Regions from separate parts of the Vibrio sp. 378 genome, predicted to be linked through region 2. Evidence: riboswitches for the same ligand, from Rfam matches in the RefSeq annotation. Region 2 holds a riboswitch; the other holds the start of a gene.
What was found. A riboswitch is a leader RNA that binds a small molecule or an ion and turns the genes downstream of it on or off. The one in region 2 is predicted to bind lysine.

Region 1 (16,861 bases), on a different contig from region 2:
ACCAATAGGTAGTTACCCCATCCTTCAAAAACCTCCAGCCCCGGAATCATCGACAAACCCACCTGTAAGTAAGCACGGTTCGCGTTCAAGTCGAGAACTTGGAACTTCGCTCGCGCTAGGCCTGCTTCAGAAAGCGCTTGAGTGGCAATTTCTGCTACTGGCACCGGTACTGGATATGGTGCGATAACTTTAAGAAGTACATTAATCAGCTCTTCGTTCGCAAGCGTAAATCCACAACGCAGACCTGCAAGCGCAAAAGCTTTCGACAGAGTGCGCAGAATTGCGAGATTCGGGTATTGCGCCAGTAAATCTACCGTTGATGCTTCAGGGCAAAAATCAATGTACGCTTCATCCATCACCACGATTGCACGGTCTTTTGTCATCTCAAGCAGAGAGACAATATCTTCACGCTTAACTAAGTTACCCGTTGGGTTGTTTGGCGAACATACAAAAACCAGTTTCACGTTATCCAGATTAGCTTCGATACCTGCAAGGTCTAGTTGCCAATCTGACGTTAGTGGCACGGTTTTTCGCTCGACACCAATGGTTTCTGCGCTGATGGCATACATACCGTAAGTTGGTGGACAGTAAAGAATCGCATCTTCACCCGGCTCACAGAAAGCACGAATCAGTAGTTCAATGCCTTCATCTGCACCGCGAGAAGTCAGCGTTTGTTCTGGTTTCACACCCGCATACGCTGCGTAAGCGGAAATCAGTTCTTTCGGTTGGCATTCGCTGTAACGATTAAGACGAGCAAAGTCTGTTTTGTATTCATTGTTAAATGGTGATTCGTTGGCATTTAGCCATACGTCACCGGTACCACCAATTCGGCGAGCCGATAAATAAGGGGTAAGTTGTTGGACTTGTTTACGCGCTAGCTTTTCCATCTCATTGTCCTCTTACTTTGCTGCCAATTTTTCTACGCGGATAGTCACTGCACGTTTGTGTGCATCTAAGCCTTCCGCTTCAGCCATTGTGACTACTGTAGGGGCAAGGTTCTTTAGACCATCAGCAGACAGCTCTTGAATCGTCATACGCTTAGAGAAGTCCGCCAAGCCTAAGCTTGAATAAGTACGTGTGTAACCGTAAGTAGGAAGAACGTGGTTAGTACCAGATGCGTAATCACCTGCTGATTCAGGCGACCAATCACCGAGGAAAATAGAACCTGCGTTGTCTAATAGAGGCAGAAGCTCGCGTGGGTTCTTAGTCTGAACAATTAAGTGCTCAGGACCGTAGTAATTGGAAATAGAAACTGACTGCGTCATCGACTCGGAAATAATGATCAAGCTTGATGCCAGAGCCTTTTCTGCGATGTCTGCACGAGATAGCTCCTTAAGCTGACGTTGAACCGCATCCGTCACTTGATCAGCAATCACAGGAGAAGGAGTCACCAATACCACTTGAGAATCAGGACCGTGTTCCGCTTGGCTCAAAAGATCCGCAGCGATAAAGTCTGCATCTGCGGTTTCATCTGCAATCACTAACACTTCTGATGGCCCTGCTGGCATATCAATCGCAGCACCGCGGAAATCATTGCTAACCTGTCGTTTTGCTTCGGTCACGTAAGCGTTGCCCGGACCAAAGATCTTATCTACTTTCGATACCGTCTCGGTGCCATAAGCCATTGCAGCAACTGCTTGGCCACCACCGACGTTGTACACTTCATCAATGCCACACAGTTTCGCGACATAAAGGATCTCATCAGCGATTGGCGGTGGAGAACAAAGAACGACTTTACGACAACCTGCAATTTTTGCAGGAACGCCGAGCATCAAAACAGTCGATGGCAAAGGCGCACTGCCACCCGGAATGTACAAACCCACTTTTTGAATTGGGCGTGTTACTTGTTCACAAAGGACACCTGGCTGGGTTTCCACCTTGATCGGTTGCGGCTTTTGCGCTTTGTGGAACTTAGAAATATTGGCGTAAGCTTGCTCTAATGCGCTCTTCATTGACTCTGACAAACGCTCTGACGCTGCCTTAATTTCCTGAGAAGAAACACGAATGGATTCAGGCTTAACACGGTCAAACTTTTCGGTCAGCTCAATAAGAGCAGAGTCACCTTCTTCTCGAACTTTAGCAATAACTTCGGCCACAGCAGTGGTGATATTGGCACCTTCTGCAATAGCAGGGCGCTCCAAAATAGAGTCTTGCTGATTCTCACTTAATGATTGCCAAACGACTGTTCTCATGATGCTTACTCCATCATTTTTTCAATTGGTAGAACGAGAATTGAACTTGCGCCCAACTCTTTCAGCTGTTCCATTGTTTCCCAGAACAGGTTTTCAGAACTCACTAAGTGAACAGCCATTTTCTGCTTATCTGCAGAAAGAGGAAGAACAGTTGGGTCTTCAGCACCTGGCAGTAGTGCTTTAATTTGATCTAACTTCTCTGCTGGGGCGTGAAGCATAATGTACTTAGATTCTTTCGCTTGCTGCACGCCTTGCATGCGAGTTAACAGCTTTTCGATTAGCGCCACTTTGTCTGCGTCGAACTCACCTGTGCGTTGAATCAATGTCGCTTTTGATTTGAAGATAATTTCAGCTTCTTTAAGGCCGTTCGCTTCCAGTGTTGCACCTGTAGAAACCAAATCAGCGATAGCATCAGCGAGACCCGCGCGAGGCGCAACTTCTACAGAGCCTGTCAGCATACATGTAGAGAATGGAACGCCGGCTTCATCCATGTACGCTTTTAGAAGTTGAGGATACGTTGTAGCAATACGCTTGCCAGCTAAGTCTTGTGGACCGTTGTACTCTTCGTCCTTGTCGATTGCGATAGATAAACGACAGCCACCAAAATCAAGTCGACGAAGCTGAACAAACTCGCAGGGTTCACCTAATGCTTTGCGGTCAAGGCGAACTTCTTCTAGCTCATTTTCGCCAATAAAGCCAAGGTCAACCACGCCATCCATAATTAAACCTGGGATGTCGTCGTCACGAACCAAGAGTAAATCAATTGGCATATTTTCAGAATGGACAACTAAACGCTCGCCCATTACGTTGAACTTTACGCCGCACTGTTTTAGTAGAGCTTGACTCTCTTTGCTAAGACGACCTTTTTTCTGAATTGCGATTCTTAAACGTTGTGTTTGCATTGCTTTGTCCCTATGCAAGATTTTGATATCTAAGTATTTTTCAAACTAATAAAACTAAAAAACCCTCGGGAGATTGAAGTCTCCCGAGGGTTTAAAATCTGCTTTTACTTTGATTTTACCTCCGGGAGTTTCCTGCCTCCCGGGTATGCGTACATCGCCCGAAAGACTAGATTGGGTGATGATGGTGATGAATGTTCATTACAAAATTACGCATACTTATTTAAGGCTCTTTTTGAGTTGCTTTGTTAGTAACCACACTAACTAAGGATTCTATATTTTTCAATACTCAATTGAATATTTTCTAAATATTTTTCACAAGACATTGATTTAAATGAAATTAAATTCTTTTCCATATTGAATACTCTGGTGGAAAGAACACCTCCAATCAGCTCTACTCTGACGAAGAAAGCGAAGAATAGTATGAATATCCACCAAATCAACTATTTAGACCGTACCCAACCCATTAATTGACATTTTTCTCAATAAAGAGACAGCAACTCACGTTTGAGACAAGTCATTCAAAACTATTATTAGAGCGGGGCAAAAAATAGTGATTAACAATGAAACTGCGTAACGGTAGTAATAAACAAGCTGTAGATTTCGACGATACGGCACTATACCCGTTGATCGGCAATAGTGCCTGTATCCAAGAACTTCGTACTGCAATACAAAAGTACGCTCAATGTGATGCTGAAGTCCTCATTCAGGGTGAAACTGGTGTTGGGAAAGGTCTTTGCGCTCGCCTTATTCATCAATTGTCGAACAGACACTCAGCACCTTTTGTGGAAGTCAACTGTGGAGCCATTCCAAGTGGTCTTATTGCATCCGAGCTTTTCGGCCATGAAAAAGGAGCATTTACAGGCGCAATCTCAGAGCGTATAGGTTTTATTCAAAAGGCACATAAAGGCACCCTATTTCTTGATGAAATTGGTGACATGCCACCAGACTTACAAATCCACCTCCTTCACTTTTTGGAGAGTAAACAAATCCATAAAGTCGGAGCGGATAAATTCATTGACGTGGACTGTAGGGTCATTGCAGCAAGCCACGTGGATTTGAAAAATGAGGTCGTACAAGGAGGATTTCGTGAAGATCTATTCTATCGGCTTAATATATTGCCATTAACTATCCCTCCACTGAGAAAGCGTGGAAAAGACATTATTATTTTATCCGAACACTTTCTAGCAGATCTGTCTCATGGTCAGGTACAAAAAATGTCTGATAAGGTAAAAGCCAAGCTCCTCAAACATCGTTGGCCAGGCAACGTAAGAGAACTGCGTAATGTCATCCAACGAGCAATTGTCATGTGTGAAGATCACACGCTTCTCGTCGCTGACTTGGGCCTTGATAACAATGAGAGGCAATTGCTCCCTTCTGTGGACCAAATTGATCTCGACTACCTACTGCAAGCTATCGAAGAAAATAAACACAATATGAGTGCGGCTGCACGTCACCTCGGCATTTCAAGAACAACGCTTTATCGATTAATAAAGAAATACAACTTAAATGTTTAAATACTGTATAGGTGTAACGTAACACTGTGTAACAGGTAACTCTTTAGATATCATTTAGTTAACTCTGCATCGCAACCATGCGGATTTTTCTGTATTAAAAATCAAAAGCTTAAAATGGGCATAGTCTTTGCTTAGAACTAAGAAGAAGATGGATTGCTTTTCCATTACAGCCCATCAAGGAGAGCTCGGTACACAAACAATTCGCTCTTAACACGAGACTTTTATCCCCAAAAACGCGATTGCCCCCCTCACCTAAGTCGCGTTAAAAAAAGCTCCGCTAAATTAGCGGAGCTTCCCTCTGTAACGAATCTATTCAAAACAACTTACGCACTCTGGCAAGACGCTATTTTAGACTTTGAAAGCCATGACAAAATAGCGCAAACGATAACGAATGTTATCGACGCTGCAATGAACGAGAACGCAATTGAAGCAGTCATACCAAGGGCAATAAAGCCGACGCATGAAACAAGCGCGACTGATAATGCATAAGGTAGCTGTGTTGATACGTGATCAATGTGGTTACAACGTGCACCCGTCGATGACAAGATAGTCGTATCTGAGATTGGTGAACAATGGTCACCGAATACCGCACCAGCTAAAACCGCACTCAACATCGGTAGCATTAGCGCTACGTCTGTTGCACCAGCCATGTCTCCGGCGATTGGAAGCATGATGCCGAACGTACCCCATGAAGTACCTGTTGAGAACGCCATCAGGCCAGACAGCAGGAATAAGATAACTGGGAGCCAATGAGGGTTGATATTTCCCTGCGCCATTGTCGAAAGGTAAGTACCAGTCTTCATATCACCGATAACAGAGCCAATGGTCCAGGCAAATACTAAGATTAGAATCGCACCAAACATAGACTTAGCACCAATCCAAAGTGTACGTGCGATCTCAGCCATTGGTAGACCTTGCTTCACAACAGTAAACAGTGCAACTGCTAAGCCAAGCAAGCTACCGTAGATTAGTGATGTACCTACATCTGTATTTTCAAAAGCACCAAGAAGCGCAAACTCCTTACCATCAGCAGCCAATGCTTGGCCACCCGTGTAAAGCATTGAAGCGATAGTCGCGATAATCAGCGTCACGATAGGAAGTATCAAATCTGACACTTTACCCTTTTCACTTTCACGGATATCTAGCTCTTCATTTAGGTCATGCGCTTCTTGCGAGTCATTTTCTTTGTCTTTATCAAAGCCACGACCTTGCGATGCAGAGATCTCATGCTCACGCATTTTACCAATATCAAGACCAAACCACGCAACAGCGAACACCATTAGCAGCGCAAAAACGGCGTAGAAGTTCATTGGGATAAGACGAACATATGCGCCAAGAGCCGAATACTCTGTGATCCCATGTGAGACTAAGATCCCGCCAATAATAGTAATAATGTAAGCACCCCAGCTAGAAGCAGGCATAATTACACACATTGGAGCAGCGGTTGAGTCTAGAATGTACGCAAGCTTAGCGCGAGACACATAAAAGCGATCGGTTACTGGGCGAGAGATCGCACCAACAGCAAGGCTATTAAAGTAATCATCGACAAAAATGAATACGCCTAAAAAGGCGGCAAGAAGTTTGGAGCCGCGTTTACTCTTCACTCGAGATTGTGCCCATTCAGCAAAAGCACGAGTACCGCCAGAAAGCGTTAATAAAGCTGTTGTCATACCTAATAAGATTAGGAAACCAACAATGCTCATGTTCCAAGTGTTAATTCCGCCATCTTCAATAAAGACAGAAGAAACTTGAGAACTGACGTAACCTGCGGTGTCGCTGATAGACCAGCTATTAAGTAGCACCGCACCTAGCACGATACCTACACCCAAGGAAACTAATACACGTCGAGTCAAAATCGCCAAAGTCAAAGCGACAATAGGTGGCAATAATGAAACAGGAGAACTAGAAAAATCTATTAAATTCATGATCTTCAAAAACCAAAGTTTGGCTAGAGATCTACTGCAGACAAGTCACGTAGCATACGATACGTGCTCATGTTGAACTTAGCGACAGGGAAGCGAACACTCCACCCAACCCTACAGTAGCGCTCCATAGTTTAATGTGAATATATACTATGGCAGTGTTGTTCCTTTCAGATACAACCCCAGCAAGTAACTTTGATGAGTTACTTACTTCGGCAATCTTCGCCTTCCACTATTATTCATTGGCATCACCCCAATAATAGCTACTCTTCGAGACCGCGCCTCTACGGCAACAACAAACAATTAACCACTAACTGTACAAATTAACAACAAATTGTCTGCAATATTGCATCAGGTGGCAGCCATTGTACTTATGATGAGAGTCAATGCAACACATCAAACTAAATTAAACAAATAAATAATGACTGAGATAATTTATAAACCTTGCCTACTTCCATAAGTTTTGTGCAACTGAAATCACATCAATCATGTTATTTATGAAACATTATTACTACCTTAGAAATATCATGGTTTATCTTATATCAATAAATTAAGGATATATGACACACCATTAAAGATGGATGCTTCATATTTTTAAGTAATAACTCAAATTTTTTTATAAAAAACCAAGCTGTCGCTCTCTCTATACAATAATGATTGTTGATTTTAGTTCTCATCTAATAATGATTTATTTCGAGTGTAATAATATTAATTGCTTTAAAAAATAGTCAAATTTAAACAAAATCTTGATTTAGCATTTGCACATAAGGAAAAGATAAAGTTAAATATAAGGACTCTTTGTTTATTTATAGATTGGCATTATTTAATCGTAACGATAAAAAGTGCCCAACACATTAACCTTTTAATAGGAATCGTTATGTCAGAGCTGACTAAAACCCTTCTAAATATCCGTAGCCTTCGTGCATTTTCTCGTGAGCTGACTCTAGAACAATTGGAAGAAGCTCTAGATAAACTCACTACTGTCGTAGATGAGCGTCGTGAAGCAGAAGAAGCAGAACGCGCAGCACAAGCAGAGCAAGAAGCTAAGCTTGCAGAGATTGCTGAGAAAATCGCTCAAGACGGTATTGACGTAGAAGCACTTATTACTGCGCTATCTGGCGAAACTAAGACGAAAGGCAAAGCGAAGCGCGCACCTCGCCCTGCTAAATACAAATACACAGATTCAAACGGTAATGAGAAAACTTGGACTGGCCAAGGTCGTACACCTTCGGCGATTCAAGAGCAACTTGATGCAGGTAAATCTCTGGATGAGTTCCTAATCTAGATCCGTGCTATTTTTAAAAGGCTCCCATAGGGAGCCTTTTTTATTTAAACCATTACAAATAAAAAAGCCACATTTCTTAATGTGCCTTTTACTTTAGTTACAGAATAGTTAATTAAACCGCTTCGTATTAACGTTCCCAGTATGCTTCTTCTAGGCTATCTTCTCGCTCAGGAAGTCCGCGCGACAATCGTGGTGAATGTTGCACGAGAACTTCGTAGCTAGCACGGTTTGCGTATTTGCAGACTTGAGAAAAAGAAGAGTAAGTTAAATACTCGTTACTGTGCTTGCTTGAATTAGGCACATTTTCTTTATGGTATTTATTTGCTGCCATATCATGAAGAACAGCAGATAACGCGGCATCACCTGCGCCATTTGTATTCTTAATTTTTTCTGGGCCACCCATATATGGCGAGATATGCGAGTACACTTTTATTGGCGTCTCGCATGAGTCTTTTTTCGCCGGACGACTGAATTCATAACGATTAAATTCAGCAATTGACCCTGGAAGTAATGGCAAAGAAGTTTCGCGCTTCGCGCTATCTTCCGTATACCCAGCCATAAATAGACCTACAGGACCCGCCGTGCACAATACTAGATCAGCCCACTCCAATGTTTTATCAGACGCAGCAAGTGGATCAGATTCCCCCGTCAGAGCTTCTGCTTCATCTTCATTCATCGCAACGACAGAAACGTTATCTCGAATGAATTCTTGCCAATATTTAGGATCATCTTGAATAACAAACTTTGTGCCTAGAGTCAGAACAACAGGCACATCATTCTTTTTCGCGTACTCAATCGCTTTCATTGTTGCTTCCGGCATTGGGTCGCCGTCTTTGCAACGTACTAGATATGACGTCAGTACAAGTGCTGATGCATTTTTAAAGATTTTCTCTGGAATGCTATCAGGATGGAGTTGGTTCATTTGCCCTTCGCTGATAGCAAAAGTACGTTCACCGTCTTCTGTGATAAGAGCAAAACAACGGCCAATTGCACCATCTACACCTTGTAGGTAGTTCAAATCCATGCGGCTTGATGTATTACAAAGATAACGGTAACCGTAGCTGCCAATCTTAATATCCTGGCTCATCACTCCAAGTAGTGTGGAGCGATCATCCGCTAGCACGGAGTAGTTATGTAGCGTGTTACCAATTGTACCGCCCGCATACTCATTGGTAATCAAGTTCTCTTCTTTCAGTTGCTGGTATAACTCTTCTGCTCTTTCGTCATCGATAACCAGAGAGTGACCTTTACTCAGACCGTACTTTTCAATCACATCCGTTGTAACTTTTGCTTCAATATCAACCAAGGTTTGGTCAATACCAATGATGTGAGTGCGCGTCATCTTCTTGCTTTCTTGTGCTTGGCTCACCAGCGGGTCACGAGCATGAACAGGAAAATAGTGCTTCGATTTGCGTTGTCCAGGAAATTTCATATTGTCAGTCTGAGTAAGGGGATGAAAAGGAGAGCGGATTCTATACCGCTAATAATAAAGCAGCAATAAAAGCGATTATAGCAAACGTTTGCTGACTACTTTTTTCTTTTAGGTGGCTTATTCACCTTCCATAAAGCTGAGATCTGGTAGTTGCTCAAGGTGCTCGCTATAACGCTTTAGGTTGAACTCACCCTCATTCTTCATTACATCAAAAATCTCAATTGACATCGCACATGCCATCATCGCAACCGCATCTTCACGTGGTGTGCCAGTCATCATTAAACGCATAAGGGTTTCTTTTACTTTAAGCGGGTTACCATCTTCGAGCTGATTTTCAACAATTTCAATCAACTCACTTTCTTGCATAAATTGGTTTTCTTCTGTCATTTGATGTTTCCTCTTGGATTTTGGCCAACTATGCCATATATACCTCTTCTATACTTGCGAAATTACTCGTTCGAATCTTTGTTGAAGAAAAATCCAGCGAAACGAATTGTGATTTCGATCTCGGATCTGTCACCGGTCTGTGGATTCTGATAGAATCTGCATCCCGTTTATTTAAGTGGTGTTTAGTAATGTCTGATAACAGCCAAAAGAAAGTCATCGTCGGTATGTCCGGCGGCGTTGATTCATCTGTTTCCGCGTATCTTCTAAAGCAGCAAGGCTACCAAGTAGAAGGCCTTTTCATGAAGAACTGGGAAGAAGATGACAACGAAGAATATTGTACAGCGGCAGAAGATCTTGCTGACGCTCAGGCAGTATGTGACAAGCTAGGCATCCACCTACACACTATCAACTTTGCTGCCGAATACTGGGATAACGTATTTGAGTACTTCCTTGCTGAATACAAAGCGGGCCGTACTCCGAACCCTGACATTCTTTGTAACAAAGAAATCAAGTTCAAAGCATTCCTAGAATTCGCTGATGAAGTACTTGATGCTGATTACATTGCAATGGGCCACTATGTGCGTCGCTCTTTCCCAGAAAACGGTGAAAAACCACAGATGCTACGTGGTCTAGATGGCAACAAAGATCAAAGCTACTTCCTGTACACATTAAGCAACGAGCAAATCGCACGTAGCCTATTCCCTGTTGGTGACCTAGAGAAACCAGAAGTACGCCGCATTGCGGAAGAACAAGACCTAATTACTGCTAAGAAGAAAGATTCAACTGGTATTTGTTTCATCGGTGAACGCAAGTTTACGGAATTCCTAGGTCGCTACCTTCCAGCTCAGCCTGGTAATATCGAGACTCCAGAAGGCGAAGTGATTGGTCAACACCAAGGCCTGATGTACCACACACTTGGTCAGCGTAAAGGTCTACACATCGGTGGCCGTAAAGGCGGCGGTGGTAACGAGGCCCCATGGTTCGTTGGTGAGAAAGATCTAGAACGTAACGTTTTGATTGCTGTTCAAGGTAAAGACCATCCAATGTTGAAATCAGAAGGTCTACTTGCATCACAACTTCACTGGGTAGATCGTGAGCCAATTCGCGATGTTATGAAGTGCACAGTGAAAACTCGTTACCGTCAGGAAGATATTCCTTGTACAATCATCCCTATCGATGATGAAAACATTAAAGTTATCTTTGACGAGCCACAAATTGCTGTAACTCCAGGTCAATCAGCAGTGTTCTACAAAGGTGACGTGTGCCTAGGTGGCGGCATCATCGAGCAACGCATTAAATATTCTCAAGCTTAGGAGTCGTTACGTGGCGAATACACTTTATGACCGTACTATCGCTTTCGCTGGGATTTGCCAAGCTGTTGCTTTAGTTCAACAGGTAGCGAGAAACGGACATTGTGATCAAGATGCTTTTGAAACATCAATCAACGCTATTTTGAGCACGAACCCTGCTAACACAGTTGGCGTATTCGGTCGCGAAGCCGATCTAAAGCTCGGCCTAGAATGCTTGGTTAAAGGGATTGATAGCACACCATCAGGCAGTGAAATTACTCGTTACATTATTAGTTTAATGGCGTTAGAGCGTAAGTTAAGCTCTCGTAACGATGCTATGTCTCAGCTTGGTGATCGTATTCAAATGGCCAAGCGTCAGTCAGAGCACTTTGAGCTACTAGACGATCAAATGATCAGCAATTTAGCGAGCATCTATCTGGATGTCGTTAGCCCTATTGGCCCACGCATTCAAGTAACGGGCACGCCATCTGTACTGCAGCAGACGGCAAGCCAACACAAAGTTCGTGCGCTGTTGTTATCTGGCATTCGTAGTGCAGTTCTTTGGCGTCAAGTTGGTGGTAAGCGTCGCCACCTAATCTTCGGGCGCAAGAAGATGGTAGAGCAAGCACAAATCCTTCTTGCTCGTCTGTAGTAAAATATCAAATAAGCAGCTCGCGTTTATCGCGAGCTCATTTTTTTCGACTAAAATAAATCTCGCGCAAACGTTTGCGCAATATTCGTGACAATTGCCACAGTTATTGGTATAAAGCTCACGAAATTTAGAAACCCAATTCAGGAGAACATCATGGAACTGTCAGCATTGACTGCTGTTTCACCAGTAGACGGCCGTTACGGAAGCAAGACAATTGCGTTACGCGAAATTTTCAGTGAATACGGTCTACTAAAGTACCGTACTATCGTTGAAATCCGCTGGCTACAAAAGCTTGCTGCTACTGCTGAAATTGCAGAAGTGCCAGCGTTTAGCGCAGAAGCAAACCAATTCCTAGACGACCTTGCAGCAAACTTCTCTGAAGAAGATGCACGCCGTATCAAAGAGATCGAGCGTACAACTAACCACGACGTAAAAGCGGTTGAGTACTTCCTAAAAGAGAAAGTAGCAGACGTTCCTGAACTGCACGCAGTAAACGAGTTCTTCCACTTCGCATGTACTTCTGAAGACATCAACAACACATCACACGCTCTAATGCTTAAAGAAGCGCGTGAGAACGTGATTCTTCCAGAAATCCGTAACCTAATCGACGCTATCAAAGCACTAGCAGTGGAATACCGCGACATTCCTCTTCTATCTCGTACACACGGTCAGCCTGCTTCTCCATCTACTATGGGTAAAGAAATGGCAAACGTGGCGTACCGTATGGAGCGTCAATTCAAGCAAATCGAAAACGTTGAGATCCTAGCGAAAATCAACGGTGCAGTAGGTAACTACAACGCACACCTTTCTGCTTACCCAGATCTAGATTGGCACAAGTTCTCTGAAGAGTTCATCACAGAGTCTCTAGGCGTAACTTGGAACCCTTACACAACTCAAATCGAACCGCACGATTACATCGCTGAGCTGTTCGACGCTATCGCTCGTTTCAACACTATCCTGATTGACTTCGACCGTGACGTTTGGGGTTACATTGCACTAGGCCACTTCAAGCAAAAAACTATTGCTGGTGAGATCGGTTCTTCAACAATGCCTCACAAAGTTAACCCAATCGACTTTGAAAACTCAGAAGGTAACCTAGGTCTTGCGAACGCTGTATTCGGCCACCTAGCACAGAAACTGCCTATCTCTCGTTGGCAACGTGACCTAACTGACTCAACGGTTCTACGTAACCTTGGTGTTGGTGTTGGCTACGCAATCATCGCTTACACTTCTACGCTTAAAGGCATCAGCAAGCTAGAAGTAAACCGTGAAGCGCTTCTTGCTGAACTAGACAAGAACTGGGAAGTACTAGCGGAGCCAGTACAAACAGTTATGCGTCGTTACGGCATCGAGAAGCCATACGAGAAGCTGAAAGAGCTAACTCGTGGTAAGCGTGTAGACGGCGAAGCAATGCGTAACTTCATCGACGGTCTTGAGCTTCCTGAGCACGAGAAAGCACGTCTGAAAGAGATGACGCCAGCGAACTATATCGGTCAAGCAATCGAGCTGACAGATAAGCTGTAATCCTCCTGTAACGACCAGATACCTAAAAGGTTGACGCGAAAGCGTCAACCTTTTTAGTTAGGGGAGTTAGGTCGGGAGAAAATAATTTTAGTTATATGGCATGGATTATTAATTGAAGATCTTCCCCATTTGTTATGGCTGCTTTTGGAAGAACAAGGTTATTGTTCCTACTTCCACACCAAACTTTTTTATTTTCGTTAGATTGAAAACGTGTCTGTCATCCTGACGGTAAAGCCAATCATCAAAAGCAACCGTCACTGATGAATCCTCCATTTGTAGCTCAAAGTCATATTGCCACTGTAGCGCATTGCCCTGCTCTTCCCCTGTTGCCACACCTATAATATCGTCTGCCTTACCTTCATAACGACCGTCTTCTAATCTAGTGATAACCCAAATTCGCTGGTCCACCTCTCCGTCATCAAACGCGAAGTCTTCCACTAGCGTCAGCGTATCACCCGCTACAGTACCCACTATATCGACTTCAAAGCGACGCGTTTGCTGTCCGGTATAATCTTGCACCATCCCCCACGCCTTTATGTCGCCTTCGAAATAACCGAATACGTCAAAAGTCGGTGTAGAAGAGCGGTAATTATCAATGTCTGCGGAACATGCCGAAAGAAAAACAGCTGCCACTAAAGTCGCTGATTTAAAAATTCGTTTAAACACTATCTAACCTGCCCTATCAATTGTTTTCGGAGTTTCGGAAATTCTGTGTTGGGTGATAACCATATAGCCAAAAATGCATCGTTCATTCGTTCGTCTTCAATGATGCCAACGTTCTTTACTTGCACGTCCCCAACCTGCTTATAAAACAGCTGACCAGATTTTCCATCTGTTAGATAAGTAAGCTCGTCACCTTTTTGAATATCAGGAAACATACGATCGAGCTCGCTGATCCAAGCTTTTCGATATGAGTCAGTAAAACCCAATTTCGCCCACTGCTCATCCGTCACATCAAGCAGCTGTTGCTTACTGATGTCTCTCTTGTAATTAATTTCCAACGCAAGGGGATGTGGCGATACGTCATCGCTTACGATGAACTTTCCATCAGGCGCTTTTAATCTTGAGTGATAAATATCGAAGATGAACCAAGTAAGTTGGGCTTCTCCAACAGTTTTCCATCCCTTCCAATTCGCAATGTTGCTTGCGGCTTCGCTGTTTCCAACAGGTTGAGCTTGCAGAGCAAAAGAGCCAGTTACTATTACCAACGCAAGCAGCCTAGTCAGTCTCTGAGTTAAGTCTCTCTTCAAGCTTTTCATTTCCGTACACCTTGAGTATCAAGAGCATCATGACGCACCATTCGACAAACAACATTGCCAGTGTAGCGCCAGTGCTAAATCCAAATTCAACGGCTTGGAGCTTATAGCCAGCAAAGTAACTCGCTGTTCCTCCGAGTCCGCCTACTATTGATACGTAGGTTTTTGGGAAACGGTACAAAATTGACTTAAGTTGATAGGCATACCAAGAAAACAAAACCCACAAGCATAATAACCAGACTGGCAGCCATGGGGTAGGAAAGACAAAGACCGAGAGTTGTTGATTGAGCGTATCAATCACGAGCCCGCTCGTGACGATCACACCAATACTTTTGAGCGAAGATGCATCGCTTTTCAGACAGTATAGTAGGGTTGCCAAAGTAAGGAATAACGTCACCCATTGCCATTGATAGGTTCCAAGCACCGCTGCAAACCAGCAGAGTTGGAACCATGTCGAAGCAAGAAATACCTTCATAACGAACTACGGGCGTTGAAACGTCATGTGAACTGCACTGATCGTGCGAGCCAAAAAGCCACCTTCACAGTAGCTCAAATAGTAGCGCCACATACGCACAAAGCGATCGTCGTAGCCAAACGAGCGCACTTCATTCTCTGCTCGATTAAAACGTAGGTGCCATTCGTTCAGCGTCTTGGCGTAGTCCAAACCAATATCGAACAAGTCTCGCGTCACTAAGTCACTGTATTTTGTTGTGGCTTGGGTTAGTGAGGTTACCGACGGTAAAAAACCACCCGGGAAAATGTACTTTTGGATAAAGTCGACGTTGTTACTGTAGTAATCGTAACGCTGATCGGCAATCGTAATTGCTTGAATCGCCATCAAGCCACCGGACTTCAACAAAGACTCACAGACCTTAATGTACGAAGGCAGGAATTGTTTGCCCACAGCTTCAATCATTTCAATAGAAACGAGCTTGTCATAAGTGCCGGTTAGGTTGCGGTAATCTTCTTTGAGTAGAGTGATTTTGTCTTCTAAGCCACGCTCTTTGATTTTTTGCTCCGCGTACGCGTGTTGCTCTTCAGATATCGTTGTTGTGGTGACCTGACAGCCGTATTGTTCGGCCATGTAAATCGCCATAGCGCCCCACCCAGTGCCAATTTCAACAACATGATCAGTGGGCTTCAGCTCAAGTTGCTGACATAGACGATCCATTTTGTTGATTTGAGCCTGCTCTAGAGAGTCATCCGCATGATTGTAAAGCGCCGACGAGTACAGCATATTGGTGTCAAGGAACGCTTCGTATAGGTTGTTACCCAAGTCGTAATGCGCATGGATATTTTTACGTGAGTTCTCTTCAGAGTTTCTGTTTGACCAATGGCTGAACTTGTACAGTATTTTAGTCAACCAACTGCCTTGCTCTTCGAGTTTATCTAGAGCACGCATGTTAAGGGCCATCAGCTTCATTAATGAGGTTAAATCGGGGCTATCCCACCACCCATCCATATAAGCCTCACCAGCAGCAATACTGCCGCCCTGCAAGATCCGTGAATAAAAACCTGGATGTTTTACCTCTATAGTAGCGACAACAGGTTGACCACTGTACTCCCCATTTGGCGCACTAAAACGCTCGCTTCGCTCTGTCGTTTCCGTCTTAAAACTTTCAATAACTGTTAAGCAGCCGATTTCCATTTTTTGCAGACATTGAAAAATAACTCCGCGAGCCGCTTTTTGCGTTGTAGTCAATTTACGCGGCAATGTCATAGAACTAGTATTTAACATGCAGAATTCTCCTTGTGCTTTTTATTTTTTTTGTCTGTTTTTTCAGTATCGGCTTCTATTTCTTCATGCGTTGAATATTTAGGATGAGAATAAAAAGGTGCGCCTTTCACCCAAAGTTTTAATGCGTGCCAATAAATACCAACCATTACTTTTACCGTTTGTATTGGTGTAACGATCAAACACCTCAATAAGGTTTTGCTTGAAAGTGGCTTGGCTTTCATAACCATGGTGGCATCAAAGTGTTTCTCTCCTTTGTGACATTCAAGATGAATATTCAACTTGTCTGTCAAAGGTTTAATTCTCCAGCGGTAGAGTTGGTCAATCGGGTTGAATGGTGAAACATGGAATGCTTTAACTTGTTCCCAACCAAACTTTTCTTCTTCTTTATCTGCTGACACCACGTAGTAATGTCGTTCATTCCAAGGAGTGTTACTCACCTCTGCGAGGAGATACTTCCATTCTCCTTCCGTGTTATAAACGTAGTAGAAATTAACGGGACTGAAATAAAGTCCTAGATAACGCAAGTGACAGACTGCGATTACTTTGCCGGTACAGCGAACACCTGTCAGTTCTTCAACTTTGCTGTGCACTGCCGACTTGACGCTACCTTCACCAATGTAATCACTGCGCTTGAAGCGAGCCCAATGCCACCAACGCGAACCAAAACCCCATACTTTTTTCTCTAAAGCATCGAGCTCGTCTACATCGATGGCGGGCATAAATAAAGAGTAGTTCAACTCATGATTCACCGGCGTGAATCGACGGTGA
Region 2 (16,861 bases):
CTTGCGTAGACATGAAGCTCAATACAGCATTGAAGTTACCATCCGAAATAGTCACGTTAGTTTGACCGCCCAATAGCGTGCCAATCGCATCCAATGGTGGTAATGTCGACGCAGGGCGGTTGACTACGATACTACCCGAGTTACCAATTGATGCCGATAAGTTTGACCAGTTGATGCCTTGTTGGTAGCCATCATTCAACGTCACTTCTAGGATTTTAGCTTCAAGAATGACCTGGCGCTGCATGCGCTCCTGCGATACACCTAAGAACTCGCGTACTTCGCGAATATCATCTGGAAATGCTCGAACCGTAATAACTCCCGCTTGTGGCGTTACAACCACACTTTGCCCTTTGCCTGAACCAATTAGATTCGCAACGGCTTGCTGTAGCATAGGCCAGAAGTCACTTTCAGTGATGGTTTCGATGCGTGTACCACCCGTAGATGTGGTTGAGCTATCGTTGTTGTTTCCATTGTTAGAGTCTGACGAGTCAGAACTGTCTGAGCTACCACCAGAATTAGACGTACCAGCCGAGGTTACAGAGCCCGTAACAATGCTGGTTAACGAGCGACCAGAACGCTTGAACTGTAGGTAATCGACTGGAATGGTCACAGTACGCATACCTGCTGGGTAGATTTGAATAACTTTGCCAGACTTCACCACGTCATAGCCATACATATTCTGTACGACATTCAGAACTTCATCCAATGTCACATCTGACAAGTTGACGGTGATATTACCTTGTACCGATGGGTGAATCGCCACGCTGTACTCTGTGCCTTTCACCAACGAGGCGAAAAAGCTTCTTGCATCGACCGCATTCGCTTGAATACGAAAACGCTTCGAGGTGCCTTGCTCTGATGCAACGTTCGAGTCTAAATTTGGCATCAAGTCTGCCTCAACAGAAGAAGGGATTTCTTCCAATGTGCGGCTGTTCGCTTGATTGATCGATTCATTGAGCGCTTCTTTAACTTCCACTGGATTCCGATGACCCATTGAACATCCCATTAAAGAAGCAATCGTTATTCCTACAACTAATTTGCGCATATCTGATCGGGCTCTGGTTATTATTGTTTTACGTTTAAATCAAAAAGCTCTAGGTCCCACTGACGGTTACCACGCTTTAAAGTTACAAATTCACTATTAATGCTCGCGACGCGATAACCCTTAAATAGCTCGCCTTTTTCGACAAGTTTGTTATCCATAATCGCAATACAATCAGTACTTGGCTTACACACAATACTGTTGAGCTTAGGCAGTCGATACCGTTTAACTTTTGGTTTCGCTGACGTTTCAACCGCTGGCTTTTCCCAACCAAGTGGGGCCGTTGGGTCCTGGTTTGCCCAAGCGGTTCCTGCCGCTGCCATAACAAGCAATGAGATGATGAGTTTGTTAACCACCAATAAACTCCTCTCTAGATCCTAGTGTGTAGACTTCTAACACAAGCTTCGCTTTCGGGTACTTTTCGACTTTATAACTAAAGCTGCGCCAGTAATAACTCGCAGGAAGGCTCTCCAATTTATTCAGATAATTAGCAATAGAAAAATAGTCACCAGTCAGTTCCATACGAACAGGATGCACGTAGTAACCAGAGTATTGCGATGCTTCTTTATCTTCCGTTATTGGCTCAGATGGCAAGGTTTGCAGAGACAAAAGGTGAATGCCACTTTGCTGCTCCAACACATTTTCAAGCAGCTCAGCCATTTGCGAAGGTGTAATAAGATGCTCGATGATCTCCGCTAATTGCATCGAAAGATGCTGACTCTCAGCTAACAGATTAGATATCGCGCGATCAATCTCAGCATTTGGATCTTTCTTAAGTTGCGCCTGAATACGTAGCGTATCGATTTCAATCTTTTGATTGGCTTGCTTTAAATTACTTAGTTGCCTCTCATTACTGATGATCTCGTTAAGCTTTGGCTCCAATACCAGCGTAAAGAGCAACATGATCACAACAACTAAACCGCACAATGCGGTGAGCACTTTTTCACGCGTACTCATTTCGCCAAAGCGCCCTTCTAATGAGAGCCAGAATTCGTTCATTTCTCTTTATCCTCGCGCGTTTTTAGTTCAAACGTCACAATATCCTTATCATTTCGACCTATTTTGACGTCGTCAAACGTTCGACCAACCAAGCTAATTTCGTTTTTAAATTGGCTGACCCAATTTGGCACTGAGCTCGGTTTTTTCGCTAGCCCCTTCAGGTCTAAGGTATGGGTATTGATTCGAATTTCGGACAAAGAAATTTCTTGGTTTCCTAGCTTCGCTAATGATTGCATCACGCCAGAGTAACCCGTGCGTTGCGAGTCATCGTATTTCCCGACAGCTTTAAGCGAGTCTCGCTTCGCCTTGACTTCACGCTCTAAGCGGGCTTTAGCTGCCAGCTTATTATTGTCAGGTTGATGTTTACGTAGCTTGACTTGATAACGTTCAAGCTCTGACTTCATGATATCGCCTTTACTTTTTACAATAGCAATCTCATCTTCCAAACCGCTGCTCTGCCAAGTGACATAACCGTAAGAAAATAGAATTGCAGCCGCCGCAACGCCCCAAGATAACGCGATATTTTTTAGCGTCAGGAGCTCTTTTTTCGGCTTTAAGTAATCGGGATATAAGTTGACGCGTCGAGTATTTGAAGTAGCCGCAGTGTCAGCCAAAACATGTCCTGATAGCTCATGTTCTGGTGGTAATAACGGTGAAACCTTAGTACTTAAACGGTAGTTCAGAGCCTGAACAAGCTCGCTCTCATCCTCTTCATCACAGCACACTTTCAATTGATGTAATTGCACGTGGCGTAACTGAGATGAAAGATAGTCAATCGAACGTTGCAGTTCTAACGACAGACTGTCCATCTGTAAATCGCTAGACGGAACCCCCGTTAACGGTGGCGTCACACTGCGAATAGAGCGGTGGAACGCAATAGTATTTTCGACAAAAGCGCTTATACGGAAATGACCACGCACACTGCGTTGTAATAATAGGAAGTTTCCTAGTTCACCAGCAGTCTCTCCCCAAATATCGTCTTCAGGAAGAATGGCTTCTAATGGTAACTGGGCTCGACTGGCCAGTAACACAATCTTATCCAATATTTTTCGCGATAAGACGTATGCTTGCACTTTGGTTGAATTCGGTAACTCGACCGCATCGGCAATAATGTCGATAGCACGCTCAGAGATCAGTTCTTTCAACAAAAACGGTAATGCGGCTGGCCATTCTTGACGCGGCATGACCGGTTTGTCGATTTGGTACATCTGGTAATAGTTATGAGAAAGAATAACCGTTAATGAATCATACGCACTCGCTGCAACGCTCAATGCTTGCTCAACGGCTTTTTCCCAATTGGACTCAGAAATATCAAATTGGTATGGACGACTACTTTTGATTGAAGATGATAAATAAACGGCGTCTGGCTGAATAACCAAAAAGCAGGAGCGATCACCACTAGATGATCGCTTAAGCTTGTCGAATAGTGCTTTGAAATCCATGATTATTATCTTTATTTTTTCCGCCAGCGATTTCGTCTTCCCAATTTAACTTGGGATTCTGATTGAGAATTCGGCAACGCTTGGGGACGAGGAAGAAACTGCTGCTCCGCAGAAAAGTAACGCCCTTGACCACCATAAACCCCGAGCTCAATTAATGTGTTGAGCTCGTTCTGATTCTCAATTCCCACTGCTATAATTTTAGTTTTACTGTTTGCCGCCGCACCTAGCATACTGCGGACAAATAGCTGGTTTTCATGTCGTTGGTCGATTTTTGCTACTAAACTGCGATGAAGTTTAAGGTAACGAATATCCACTTCTTTTAAATAGTGAGTGCTGACGATGGTACGCCCAGCCTGCCCAACCATTAAGTGGCACCCCAAACCGGCCAGCATTTTAGCGACTGGTCGCATAAAGTCTAAGTGTCTTACAAATTGTGCTTCAACAAACTCAAAACTGAGACACTTTCTCTGCTCACGTGACAACTGTAAGAGTTCATCACGAAACCATTTAAAGTACTCTCGGTTAGAAAATGGCGTTACATTCAAATTGAGCGCATACGATCTTGAGTTATCAAAATTATCCTTAAACTCTCTTAAGAATTTATTAATAACCGACTTATCCATTTGCGCTTCATAACCAACCTGTCTGATCGCAGAAATGAACCGAGACGCTTTAACAATCCCATTCTCAGGATCGCGAATCCGACATGTTAACTCTTCATATAATGATTTTTTATGCGTCGCGTCACTTATTGGGTGCACAGATTGTGCGTAGAGTATCACACTTTCAGGTGTAAGTGCTGTGTCAAATAACGTTCTCCACCTCACACTTCCGCGAGCTTCTTCATCGTGGTTCCATTTTTTGAAGCGACTCCAATTATTGTTATTTTGTAGTTGCGCACTACGCAAAGCAGTCTCGGCTTCATCAATGATTTGGCTGTGTCGCTCACCTTCTTTATAAGTGGTGATGCCAATATGGCACCAGTTGTCTGGATCAAGTGGCTCTGGCGGCATTAACTTTTCTAACTGGCGAATGCATTGCGAGGCAAGGTTAGCCACATCTTTCGCACTTTGGTGCGGTAGAAAAAGCGCAAAATCAGCATCGTAATAACGGGAAAATACAACATCTGGGTATCGTTGAACTAAATTGGACAATAAACTCCCAACTTCAACAATAAACTCATCCGTAATTTGCTTATCTTGCTCTTCTTCAACCAGTTTCCAGTCTTGAATACGCACTAGCAACACGGCGCCGCGAGCCCCACTTTCTAGTAACGCCGATTCCAACTTGCTATCAAATAACACTCGGTTAGCGGTACCGGTTAGCTTATCAAGGAAGGTTTGAGTTCGAATAAAGGTATCAAATCGGCTTCGCTCTTGACGCGCATCTTGTAACTCTTCGATTAATACATCGAGCGCTTCACTGGCGGTGTAAGGCCATTCTTTTTTGTCACCTTTGGCATACTGCTCCACCCTACCAGCCAGGATCATTCTGCCTCGCTCTTCGAGCATTTCAGAGCCTTCTAATTGCTCTTTAAGCCATGCCACGCCGCGCATTAAGCAGAAGATGATCAATATAACGGCAAGCGTGATCGACCAAAGCGCCTGCATTGAGTAGCTGTAACCTAAGTAAGGGGGAATTGCTTTAAAGTGAATCGTGTAATCTTGATTGTGAGTCAACTGGTACTCAGCCTCAAACAAGACTGACGCTTCCATTTGATGAGAAGTATCTTTGAAGCGATAAACAACGGCGTTGTTGGTCGACAACGTCATTTCGACAATATTGGAAGCCTGCAGCATTTTCGGCATCCAGCGCTGCATAGAATAAGCGGCGTCAGGATCTTCCATCTCCTTGTCGACCACCTCTACGATCCCTTCTAAATAATGGGTGAGATATTCCTGCCCAAGACGTTTAAAAGAGAGGGTGCCACCGACAAACAAGATAAACATGGCGCAGATAACGATCATGGTGACAAAGGCCACCAGCCGTGTGCTTAACTTAAGAGTTGGGGTATACCTCATGAATACCAAATTCCTTTTTTATTCATCATATACCTTATTGAAATATTTATACTTGATAAGAGTTCATCAAACAATCGGATTAGTCTGATAGTGAGAGGCTGGAGCATAAAGAAAATCACACTCATTGATAAGTTTTATTGTTACGCCTAACCTTGCCAAGAGAAGCCTGTGAAATCATTAGATTGCGACAATAAAAAAGGCCGCGATATTCGCGGCCTTTTCGATTCAAGCATAAGCAGAATTTAGAACGGGATATCGTCGTCAAAATCCATTGGTGGCTCATTGTACTGCTGCTGTGGTTGCTGCGGAGCCTGTTGTTGTGGTTGCTGTTGCTGAGGCGCATTGTACTGCTGCTGAGCTGGCTGTTGAGGCTGACCCCATCCACCTTGTTGCTGCTGTTGACCGCCCATTGGTGCGCCGCCACCTTGAGCACGACCGCCAAGCATTTGCATAACACCATTGAAGCCTTGAACAACTACCTCAGTTGAGTAGCGATCTTGGCCACTTTGATCTTGCCATTTGCGAGTTTGCAGTTGCCCTTCAATGTAAACTTGAGAGCCTTTACGCAAGTACTCACCTGCTACTTCCGCAAGTTTGCCGAACAACACAACACGGTGCCATTCCGTTTTTTCGCGCTGTTCGCCAGTCGCTTTATCACGCCATGAATCAGAAGTCGCAATAGTAATGTTTGCTACTGCACCGCCATTCGGCATGTAACGAATTTCAGGGTCGTTACCTAGATTCCCCACCAAAATAACTTTGTTAATTCCACGGCTGGCCATGATGTGCTCCGTTTCACTCTGGATATATAAAATTTTAGCGCATTAGAATAGCACGCTTTAATGTTTTGATTAAAGTCTAATACCATTGTGATCTATTGAGTCATCCTCTAGAACCCAAATCGTATTTCAACTTACGTGTGTAGCATTTTTGATTCGCGTTGCAGACATCGTTTCGTGAAGCTTTGAATTCGAACGCATTTATTCAGTAAAGCGATGGTTATGGCCTCTCTTTAATGCCAGTTTATGGCTTCTATTGAACCCAGGGAGATTGGAACACGTGAGAAAGTCGGCTTACGCAAGAAAGCTATTTCTGATCAGTATGGAAGATAATGCGCAAAAAAAAGTGGCGGCACTCGAAAAGTACGTTGATATGAGCATCCCGGTGATTTCAACCGCAGCACTCATGGAAGCCAAGCCACAACACCGTAATAAAATTCTACTGATCGACTTCAGTGAACATAAATCACTTGTTCAATCGATCAAAAATTTGCCTCTTGTATGGAAAAACTTTGAAACCGTTGTCTTCAACGTGCCTAAAAGACTAACCACAGATGAACTTCTTTCATTTGGTCAATTAAAAGGTGTGTTTTATTCTGAAGATACGCTAGAGCAAATTGGAGAAGGGTTAAAAGGCATTGTTAACGGTCAAAACTGGCTGCCGCGTAATGTAACCAGTCAACTTTTACACTATTACCGCAATGTCATTAATACTCATACTGCACCAGCTACGGTAGACCTAACCATTCGTGAGCTACAAGTACTGCGTTGCCTACAAGCTGGCGCCTCGAACAGTCAGATGGCCGAAGAGTTATTCGTCAGTGAATTCACCATCAAATCGCACTTGTATCAGATATTCAAAAAGCTATCCGTAAAGAACCGAGTACAGGCAATCGCCTGGGCAGACCAAAACTTAATGTCGTGATGCAATGTTAGCGGCTCTGATAACTGAAATGACGAGTCGCTCATCTTTTTTCCGCACCGAGTCTCACATTTTTTCCTACTTTATTCATGATTCATTGATACCTCTCGTGTTAAAGTTATGCGCAGATTCTTGATAAAAACGAGATAGGATATTCCCCCAATGATAAAAAAATGTCTGTTCCCTGCTGCAGGCTATGGCACACGCTTCCTACCGGCAACGAAATCTATGCCAAAAGAGATGATGCCAGTCGTTAACAAACCGCTTATTGAATACGGTGTCGAAGAAGCAATCCAAGCTGGTATGAACGGCATGTGTATTGTGACAGGTCGTGGCAAGCACTCGATCATGGACCACTTTGATAAGAACTACGAACTGGAACATCAGATTAGCGGTACCAACAAAGAAGAGCTGTTGGTAGATATCCGTGAAATCATTGAATCTGCAAACTTCACTTATATACGTCAACGCGAAATGAAAGGCTTGGGCCACGCGATTCTAACTGGACGAGAATTGGTAGGCGATGAGCCATTTGCTGTTGTTCTTGCTGATGACCTTTGTGTGAACGAGCAAGAGGGCGTACTGGCTCAGATGGTGGCACTATTTAAGCAGTTCCGCTGTTCTATCGTTGCAGTACAAGAAGTACCAGCCGAAGAAACGCACAAATACGGCGTTATCTCTGGTGAAATGATCAAAGACGACATCTATCGCGTAGACGACATGGTAGAAAAACCAGAGGAAGGCACGGCGCCTAGCAACCTTGCTATCATTGGCCGCTACATCCTGACTCCCGATATTTTTGAACTGATCGAAAACACCGAACCTGGTAAAGGTGGTGAAATTCAAATCACTGACGCGCTGCTGAAGCAAGCAAAAGCGGGCTGTGTGTTGGCTTACAAATTCAAGGGCAAACGCTTTGACTGTGGTAGCGTTGAAGGTTACATCGAAGCAACTAACTATTGTTTTGAAAACCTGTATCTAAAAGATGAAAAAACCTCTGAGCTAGGTAAGCACGCAACACAAAAAGCTGTATAAAGCATCGTCGTAGTACGAAATTACTGTATCGAAAGCCCAGCACAACGCTGGGCTTTTTACTTTACTGTTTTTTTATCCAGTAATTTTCTTTGCACATTTCTCACACTATGTAATACTTGCCCCACTTGGTTATACATAGAGCAAAAACGATGGATAAAATAGAAGTTCGCGGTGCCCGAACCCATAACCTTAAAGACATTAATCTTACAATCCCTCGCGATAAACTGATTGTCATTACTGGACTAAGTGGCTCCGGTAAATCCTCTCTCGCTTTCGATACATTGTATGCAGAAGGCCAACGACGCTACGTAGAGTCTCTCTCTGCCTACGCTCGTCAGTTTTTGTCTCTGATGGAAAAACCCGATGTCGACCACATTGAAGGGTTATCACCCGCGATTTCTATTGAACAGAAGTCTACTTCTCATAACCCGCGTTCAACCGTCGGTACAATTACCGAAGTCTACGACTACTTACGTCTATTGTATGCTCGTGTGGGCGAACCCCGCTGTCCAACGCATCATGCTCCTCTTGCTGCGCAAACCATCAGCCAAATGGTGGACAAAGTCCTAGAGATGCCGGAAGGCAGCAAAATGATGCTATTGGCACCTATTGTCAAAGAACGTAAAGGTGAGCATGTTAAAACGCTTGAGAACTTAGCGGCTCAAGGCTTTATTCGTGCGCGTATTGATGGAGAAACTTGCGATCTTTCCGATCCTCCAACCCTTGAACTACATAAAAAGCACACCATTGAAGTTGTGGTAGACCGCTTTAAAGTTCGTCCAGACTTACAACAGCGCTTGGCCGAATCTTTCGAGACAACACTCGAATTATCAGGCGGAATTGCAGTTGTCGCGCCAATGGATGGCGACGGTGAAGAGATTATTTTCTCCGCCAACTTCGCTTGTCCACAATGTGGTTACAGCATGCAAGAGTTAGAGCCGCGACTTTTCTCATTCAACAACCCTGCTGGAGCATGTGGCACTTGTGATGGCTTGGGTGTTCAACAATACTTCGATCCAAGCCGAGTCATTCAAGATGATTCATTAAGCTTGGCACAAGGTGCGATTCGCGGTTGGGATCAAAAGAACTACTACTACTTCCAAATGCTCACCTCATTGGCCGATCATTATGGTTTTGACCTCCATGCCCCTTTTAATTCTCTGCCAAAGAAAACGCAAGATGTCATTCTAAAGGGCTCTGGTCGTACTGAGATTGAGTTTAAATACATCAACGATCGTGGCGATATTCGCGTTAAGCGCCATCCATTCGAAGGTATTCTGAATACCCTAGAACGTCGCTATCGTGATACAGAATCCAACTCTGTCCGTGAAGAGCTCGCGAAATACATCTCCACTAAATCTTGTTCAAGCTGTGGCGGTACTCGTCTACGCCTTGAAGCACGTAACGTGTTTATTGCTGATACGACACTACCTGAGATTGTTGAACTCAGCATTGCTGATGCATTGGAATTCTTCCATTCCTTGAAACTGGAAGGTCAACGCGCCCAAATCGCTGAAAAAGTGATGAAGGAAATCAACGACCGCCTGCAATTCTTAGTTAACGTCGGTTTGAACTACCTAAACTTATCACGCAGTGCGGAAACCTTATCAGGCGGTGAAGCTCAACGTATTCGTTTAGCAAGCCAAATTGGTGCAGGTCTTGTTGGTGTGATGTATGTTCTGGACGAACCGTCGATTGGTCTCCACCAGCGTGATAATGAACGCTTATTAAAAACGCTCACTCACTTGCGCGATTTAGGTAATACCGTACTTGTGGTAGAACACGATGAAGATGCGATTCGCTGTGCAGATCATGTCATAGATATTGGTCCTGGTGCTGGCGTACATGGTGGTAATGTTGTTGCGGAAGGCACCATGGAAGAGATAGTCGCGAATCCGAATTCTCTGACAGGTCAGTACTTAAGTGGTGTTAAAGAAATCGCAGTACCGAAAGATCGCACGCCGCGAGATCCGAAAAAAACGGTTGAGCTATTAGGCGCAACAGGTAATAACCTTAAAAACGTTAACCTTTCAATTCCTGTTGGGTTATTCAGCTGTATTACAGGGGTATCTGGCTCAGGTAAATCAACGCTGATTAATGATACTTTCTTTAAAATTGCGCATACCCAACTTAACGGAGCGACAACGGCTCAGCCTTCACCTTATAAATCGATTAAAGGTCTAGAGCACTTCGATAAAGTCATCGATATCGATCAAAGCCCAATAGGCCGTACACCTCGCTCTAACCCTGCAACCTATACGGGGATCTTTACACCAATCCGTGAACTGTTTGCAGGAACACAGGAGTCGCGTTCTCGCGGTTACAAGCCGGGCCGTTTTAGTTTTAACGTACGCGGTGGTCGTTGTGAGGCCTGTCAGGGTGACGGTGTTATCAAAGTAGAAATGCATTTCCTACCAGATGTTTATGTGCCATGTGATGTGTGTAAAGGTAAACGCTACAACCGTGAAACGCTCGAAGTACGTTACAAAGGTAAAACTATTGATGAAGTGCTAGAAATGACGGTCGAAGATGCACGCACCTTCTTCGATCCAGTTCCTGCCATCGCTCGCAAACTACAAACACTGATGGATGTGGGTTTGTCGTACATACGATTGGGTCAAGCGGCAACAACACTCTCCGGTGGTGAAGCACAGCGTGTGAAACTGGCGCGAGAGCTATCCAAACGTGATACAGGAAAAACCTTGTACATTTTGGATGAACCAACAACCGGCCTTCACTTCCATGATATCCAGCAGTTGCTCACTGTACTGCACAGACTTCGCGACCACGGAAATACTGTCGTGGTGATCGAGCATAACCTGGACGTCATTAAGACTGCGGACTGGATTATCGATCTTGGTCCTGAAGGGGGTCAGGGTGGCGGCGAGATAATCGCTCAAGGCACTCCGGAAGATGTGTCGCAAATCGAGGGTTCGCACACAGCTCACTTCCTCAAGCCTATGTTGAAGTAGAAAAAACAGGTAAAGTATCGAGACCAGCAAGTGCTGGTCTTTTTTCATTCAAAACAACGCAATAACTATGGCTACTATACATGTAAGTGGAACAAAGCTTTCTCCCGAAAAAGTACAGGTTCCCCTCAATCGCAAGTTTCTCATTGCCTTGGCAACACTATTTGTGTTGGCAATGCACTTTTTCATGCCCAACCCCGGCGGTTCGGGGCTTTCGCTTTCGTTCAATGCGACAACTTGGATTGCTTTTAGCTTTGCATTAGGCATTGGGTGTTACCAACTTGCGAATAATCGAGTACTACGTTACTCAAAACTAACCATCGGCTTGTTCATTAGTGCTCTTATCATGACGGTGCCCATTCTGTACCCAAATGCGAATAGCAGTTTGGCAGCCAATAAGCTCATTGGCCTGTGGTGTGGTGTCCTGTTCTTTATTGTCTTACAACAATTTCATTTCAGTAATAAACATCGCCAACGCCTATTATGGTTCATTGTCCTTGCGGTTGTTATCGAAGCCATTTTTGGTTTGACACAATATCTGTATCTCAAACCAGGCAATCCGTTTGGTTACGACACGGTGGCCAATCGTCCTTATGGTATTTTCCAACAGCCCAATGTAATGGCCAGCTTTCTTGCGACAGGGTTGGTGATTGCCAGCTATTTACTTGCACGTCAGCCCTACAAATACGATCGTAAGTTAAGCGATGTTTACCTTCTCTATGCCGTACCAGTTTTAACTTTACCACTAATTGTGGCGTTGGCTTCACGCACTGGTTGGTTAGCCTCGGTCATCGCCGTGTTGTTGGTCATTCCATACATGTACCGCTTTGCAACCAAAGGGCGCTTTATCCGCTGGGTTGTGTCACTTGTAAGTGGGCTCTTACTCTCAGTCGTTGTCATGCATCTTGCCTTTCCTGATGGAGGTGGGTTAGCCGCAGAAAAAGTAAATATGGAGTCTCCTCGAGCGTATACTTTTCCGCAAACATTAGACATGGTGATTGAAAAGCCTTTTACTGGTTATGGATATGGCAAGTTTGAATCTGAGTACATGCTGTATACGGCTCGTCAACATGCCCTAAATGAGAATTACCCAGCTGGTTTGCCAGCCATGGATCATCCGCATAACGAGCTACTTTACTGGGGAGTAGAAGGTGGCTTACTGCCAATACTCGGCATCTTCTTAGCGATGGCACTGGTACTGTATCGAATCTATCAAGCCAAACGCGGAACTCGTCTTGCGTTGCTGGCCTTGTTTATACCTATCGTATTGCACTCACAACTGGAATACCCTTTCTACCACTCTCTCGTGCATTGGTTGATCTTCGTTATCCTACTGTACTGGGTCGATCAGCGCGTCTCTCGTTATCGACAAGTCGGCTTTAGTAATGTGACCAAAAGCTTGCTGCGTGTTTTTAGTTTGGTACTTCCCGTTGCGTTTACGTTTTACATGGTAAGCGCATTACATACGAACTATGTATTGACGAAGTTTGAGACCACTAGACCAACTAACCCTGATATTCTGAATCAAGTCAGTAACCCTGTGGTTTGGAAAGACAGGTTTGATTGGGATGTCTATAGCACGTTTTTAAACCTTGGGCTGTACCAACAAGACGCAACCTTGATTCAGCCTTATATCGATTGGTCGCTAAAAATCATCAAAGATAAGCCTCGTCCTGCATTTTATAATAATTTGATTTTGGCCTACCAAGGCTTAGATGACTCAAGTAAAGCGGAGCAAATTAGAGCTGAAGCGCAGTTTTTGTTCCCGAAGATTGATTTCAGTGACGTCAATTACCAACCACCTTCTCAAGCAATCTCTGCCTCACCAGTCCCCACTTCAGGAGCTGAGTAATAAATACAAAAAAAGCGAAGGGATGACCTTCGCTTTTCTTTATCTCATTGCTGTATGATTTTATTCAGTGAGTGACTCTTCTAACGCTTTTAAGCACAGCGCAACGTTTTCAGATCGAGCGCCGTAACCCATTAAGCCAATACGCCACGCTTTACCAGCTAATGCCCCAAGGCCTGCACCAATTTCTAGGTTATAGGTTTCTAGCAAGTGAGCACGAACTTTTGCTTCATCAATTCCTTCAGGCACGTAAATCGCATTTAATTGTGGCAACCGATGGGCTTCGTCCACAACAAATTCAAAGCCTAACTTTTGTAAGCCATTTTTGAGTTTTTCATGCATCAGTTGGTGACGAGCCCAAGCGTTTTCTAATCCTTCATTTTTCAGTATCAATAAAGCTTCATGAAGCGCATACAAGCTATTAACTGGCGCCGTATGATGGTAACTACGCTTGCCTTCTCCACTCCAATACCCCAAAACTAAACTCTGATCGAGGAACCAACTCTGTACTGGTGTTGTTCTTGCTTGAATCTTTTCAATCGCGGCAGTAGAAAACGTCACTGGTGAGAGCCCAGGTACACATGACAAACATTTTTGACTACCAGAGTAAACCGCATCCAGTTGCCATTCATCCACTTTTAACGGCACACCACCAAGTGACGTCACCGCATCAACAATAGATAATGCATTATGCTGTTTCGCCAGCTTCCCCAATGCTTGAGCATCACTGACTGCACCAGTTGAGGTTTCCGCATGCACAAAAGCAAGAATTTTTGTATCTGGGTGCTGTTCGAGTGCTTGCTCGACTTTATCAATGGAAACAGGCGTCCCCCATTCATCATCGACGATAACAACTTCGCCACCAGCACGGACGACATTTTCGCGCATGCGTTCACCAAATACACCATTACGACAGACGATCACTTTATCGCCTTTCTCGATCAAGTTTACAAAGCAGGTTTCCATCCCTGCACTACCTGGCGCTGAAACCGCAATAGTGAATTCATTGTCAGTTTGAAAGGCATACTTCAATAGCTGCTTGAGCTCATCCATCATACCGATAAACAGAGGATCAAGGTGACCTACAGTAGGACGGCTTAGTGCTTGTAACACTTGAGGATAAATATCAGAAGGACCAGGTCCCATTAAAATACGGTGAGGCGGAATAAAGCTTTGGATCGACATGTCAGCTCCTTGATTATCTTTTATCCTGAGCATTCTAAAAGTTCTATTCAATAACATGGCTCAGGTGTAGGGTTCTTCACCCTAATAGATTTTTCCTCTATCAGCAATTAGCCGTAAGTATGGAGGTCAAACCAGTGTCACAAAATCGTTAATAAAAAACACCATAAAGGTTGAAATATTGATTGACATTAAGGCCTCAAAACCGTTCAATGTTTGAGCTTTATGTAGAAGAGGAGCGCTACCCAGGTAGATGATTTGTGGAACCGCAATTCCAACACCAATCATTGAGGGGGAGTAGTGCCGAGGTAAGTCAAAGTTGCAGGATTTGACTTGTCGGTTGAATTGGGCTGAATCCCATCAACTGTCATCAGCGCAGTCTGATGAAGGGCTTCTGAGGGTAAATTTTTCAAATAGCATTCTAAATACCTCTCTTTTTGCTCTGTTCCTTTTCTCACTAAACATTGGATGTACAATTTTTTAGGAAGTCGTGGGAGAACGCAGTGAGCGCATTTAACGTAGCTAAATTCGGTGGAACCAGTGTTGCCAACTTTGAGGCAATGAGTCGTTGCGCCACCATTATCGAAAACAATCCAAATACTCGCCTGGTCGTGAGCAGCGCTTGCTCTGGCGTCACCAACCTATTGGTAGAACTCGCCAACGGCGTTCAGGATCAAACGCACCGTACTGAGCTGCTGCAAAATCTGGCCAACATTCATGACGCCATTTTAACTCAGCTCGAAGACAGCACGAAAACTGCTGCCGAGGTGTATGGCATATTAGATACCGTAACCAGCCTGGCCGAGGCTGCATCTATCCAAGCTAGTGCGAAGTTAACCGATCATTTAGTCGCATGTGGTGAACTCATGTCGACGCACATTCTAACTCAGTTAATGTGTGAGCGAGGCATTCAAGCAGTGCGCTTTGATATCCGCGATGTGCTGCGTACTGATGACAACTTTGGTCGCGCGGAGCCAAACATTGAAGCAATTTCGACGCTTGCGCAAGATAAACTCGTACCACTTTGCCAACAATCCGTTGTTGTTACTCAAGGCTTCATAGGATCTGACGAAGCCGGTAATACAACAACATTAGGTCGAGGGGGCAGCGATTACAGCGCCGCCTTAATTGCTGAGAGCGTTAAAGCGGCAGGGCTAGAAATCTGGACTGATGTTCCGGGTATCTACACAACAGACCCGCGAATTGCACCAAAAGCCTCACCAATTCCCGAGATCAGCTTTAGTGAAGCTTCAGAAATGGCTAACTTTGGCGCTAAAATCCTTCACCCTTCTACGCTAGTACCTGCATTGCGCCACGACATTCCGGTATTTGTGGGGTCATCGAAAGAGCCTGAAAAAGGGGGAACTTGGATTCGCCACCAAGTCGAAAGCTCACCGTTATTCCGTGCGCTAGCTTTGCGTTGTAACCAAACCATGGTAACGCTACGCAGCGCCAATATGTTCCACGCATACGGCTTCTTAGCAAAGGTCTTTGAGATCCTTGCAAAGCATAAGATATCTGTCGATTTGATCACAACATCTGAAATCAGTGTATCGTTAACACTTGATCAAACCGATACATCCGGCGGCGCGCCGCAGCTGCCGCAAGCTGTACGAGAAGAGTTAGAAGAGTTATGTAAGGTAGAAGTTGAACGTGACCTATGCCTCGTTGCCCTAATTGGTAACAACATGAGTGAGAGTAAAGGCTACGCGAAACAGGTTTTTGGCACGCTAGAAGATTTTAACCTACGCATGATTTGTTATGGCGCTAGCCCTCACAACTTATGCTTCTTGCTCCATGAATCAGTATCGAAACAAGCCATACAAAAACTCCACACTGAGTTGTTTGAGAAGTAAGTTCAACTCAATAAAACAAAGGGCTGCGTATCTGCAGCCCTTTGTCGTTTCATTAGTTGTTACATTTGGACGAGGTAAACATCAATTTAACCGTTAATGTTTGGCCCTAACCATTTTTCAGCCTCGATCCTATCCCACCCCTTACGATCGGCGTAACTCTCTAGCTGATCTTCTTGGATCTGTGCGATCGCAAAGTAACGTGAGTCAGGATGAGAGAAATACCAACCAGAGACTGACGCGCCCGGATACATTGCATAGCTGGAGGTTAGAGTCATGCCAATATTCTCTTCCACATTAAGTAGCTCCCAAAGCGGTCCTTTTTCAGTATGCTCAGGGCACGCTGGATAACCTGGTGCAGGGCGAATACCTTGGTATTTTTCACGAATGAGATCATCGTTAGATAAATCTTCATCCGCAGCATAACCCCAAATTTCTTTACGGACACGCTCATGCAAATACTCAGCAAACGCTTCGGCTAGGCGATCCGCCACCGCTTGAATCATAATTGCGTTGTAATCATCTCCCTGTGCTTTGTATTCATCAGCAAGCTCTCGTTCACCAATACCACCAGTGACAGCAAATGCCCCTATCCAATCATGTTTACCCGACTCTTTAGATGCGATGTAGTCGGATAAACAATAGTTGAATCCTTTTGGTTTCTCGGTCTGTTGTCGCAAGTTACGTAATACTTTCACAACGTCGGTACGAGTTTCATCAGCATAAACTTCAATGTCGTCCCCCACGCTCGCAGCAGGGAATAAGCCA

Region 1: it holds a riboswitch for lysine, as region 2 does, so the genes downstream of both, tet(35) (tetracycline efflux Na+/H+ antiporter family transporter Tet(35)) here and lysC (lysine-sensitive aspartokinase 3) in region 2, are expected to answer to the same signal.

The regions. Positions count from the first base shown of each region.
Region 1 is NZ_JAWOUO010000004.1:182,726-199,586, reverse strand. It holds gene hisC (histidinol-phosphate transaminase) at 1-887, opposite strand, end outside; gene hisD (histidinol dehydrogenase) at 900-2,192, opposite strand; gene hisG (ATP phosphoribosyltransferase) at 2,198-3,094, opposite strand; His leader region at 3,148-3,285, opposite strand; gene R7Q48_RS09665 (sigma-54 interaction domain-containing protein) at 3,655-4,608, shown strand; gene tet(35) (tetracycline efflux Na+/H+ antiporter family transporter Tet(35)) at 4,932-6,533, opposite strand; lysine riboswitch at 6,643-6,825, opposite strand; gene R7Q48_RS09655 (H-NS family nucleoid-associated regulatory protein) at 7,408-7,815, shown strand; gene R7Q48_RS09650 (inosine/guanosine kinase) at 7,943-9,247, opposite strand; gene R7Q48_RS09645 (hypothetical protein) at 9,365-9,634, opposite strand; gene mnmA (tRNA 2-thiouridine(34) synthase MnmA) at 9,823-10,947, shown strand; gene hflD (high frequency lysogenization protein HflD) at 10,958-11,575, shown strand; gene purB (adenylosuccinate lyase) at 11,729-13,099, shown strand; gene R7Q48_RS09625 (DUF3833 domain-containing protein) at 13,232-13,765, opposite strand; gene R7Q48_RS09620 (chalcone isomerase family protein) at 13,765-14,358, opposite strand; gene R7Q48_RS09615 (DUF2878 domain-containing protein) at 14,318-14,830, opposite strand; gene R7Q48_RS09610 (SAM-dependent methyltransferase) at 14,837-16,093, opposite strand; gene R7Q48_RS09605 (DUF1365 domain-containing protein) at 16,087-16,861, opposite strand, start outside.
Region 2 is NZ_JAWOUO010000014.1:5,508-22,368, reverse strand. It holds gene mshL (pilus (MSHA type) biogenesis protein MshL) at 1-1,045, opposite strand, end outside; gene R7Q48_RS19930 (hypothetical protein) at 1,066-1,398, opposite strand; gene gspM (type II secretion system protein GspM) at 1,391-2,041, opposite strand; gene R7Q48_RS19920 (hypothetical protein) at 2,038-3,483, opposite strand; gene csrD (RNase E specificity factor CsrD) at 3,495-5,504, opposite strand; gene R7Q48_RS19910 (single-stranded DNA-binding protein) at 5,747-6,286, opposite strand; gene R7Q48_RS19905 (LuxR C-terminal-related transcriptional regulator) at 6,564-7,208, shown strand; gene galU (UTP--glucose-1-phosphate uridylyltransferase GalU) at 7,368-8,240, shown strand; gene uvrA (excinuclease ABC subunit UvrA) at 8,390-11,212, shown strand; gene R7Q48_RS19890 (PglL family O-oligosaccharyltransferase) at 11,280-13,061, shown strand; gene R7Q48_RS19885 (pyridoxal-phosphate-dependent aminotransferase family protein) at 13,122-14,243, opposite strand; lysine riboswitch at 14,464-14,642, shown strand; gene lysC (lysine-sensitive aspartokinase 3) at 14,744-16,096, shown strand; gene metH (methionine synthase) at 16,183-16,861, opposite strand, start outside.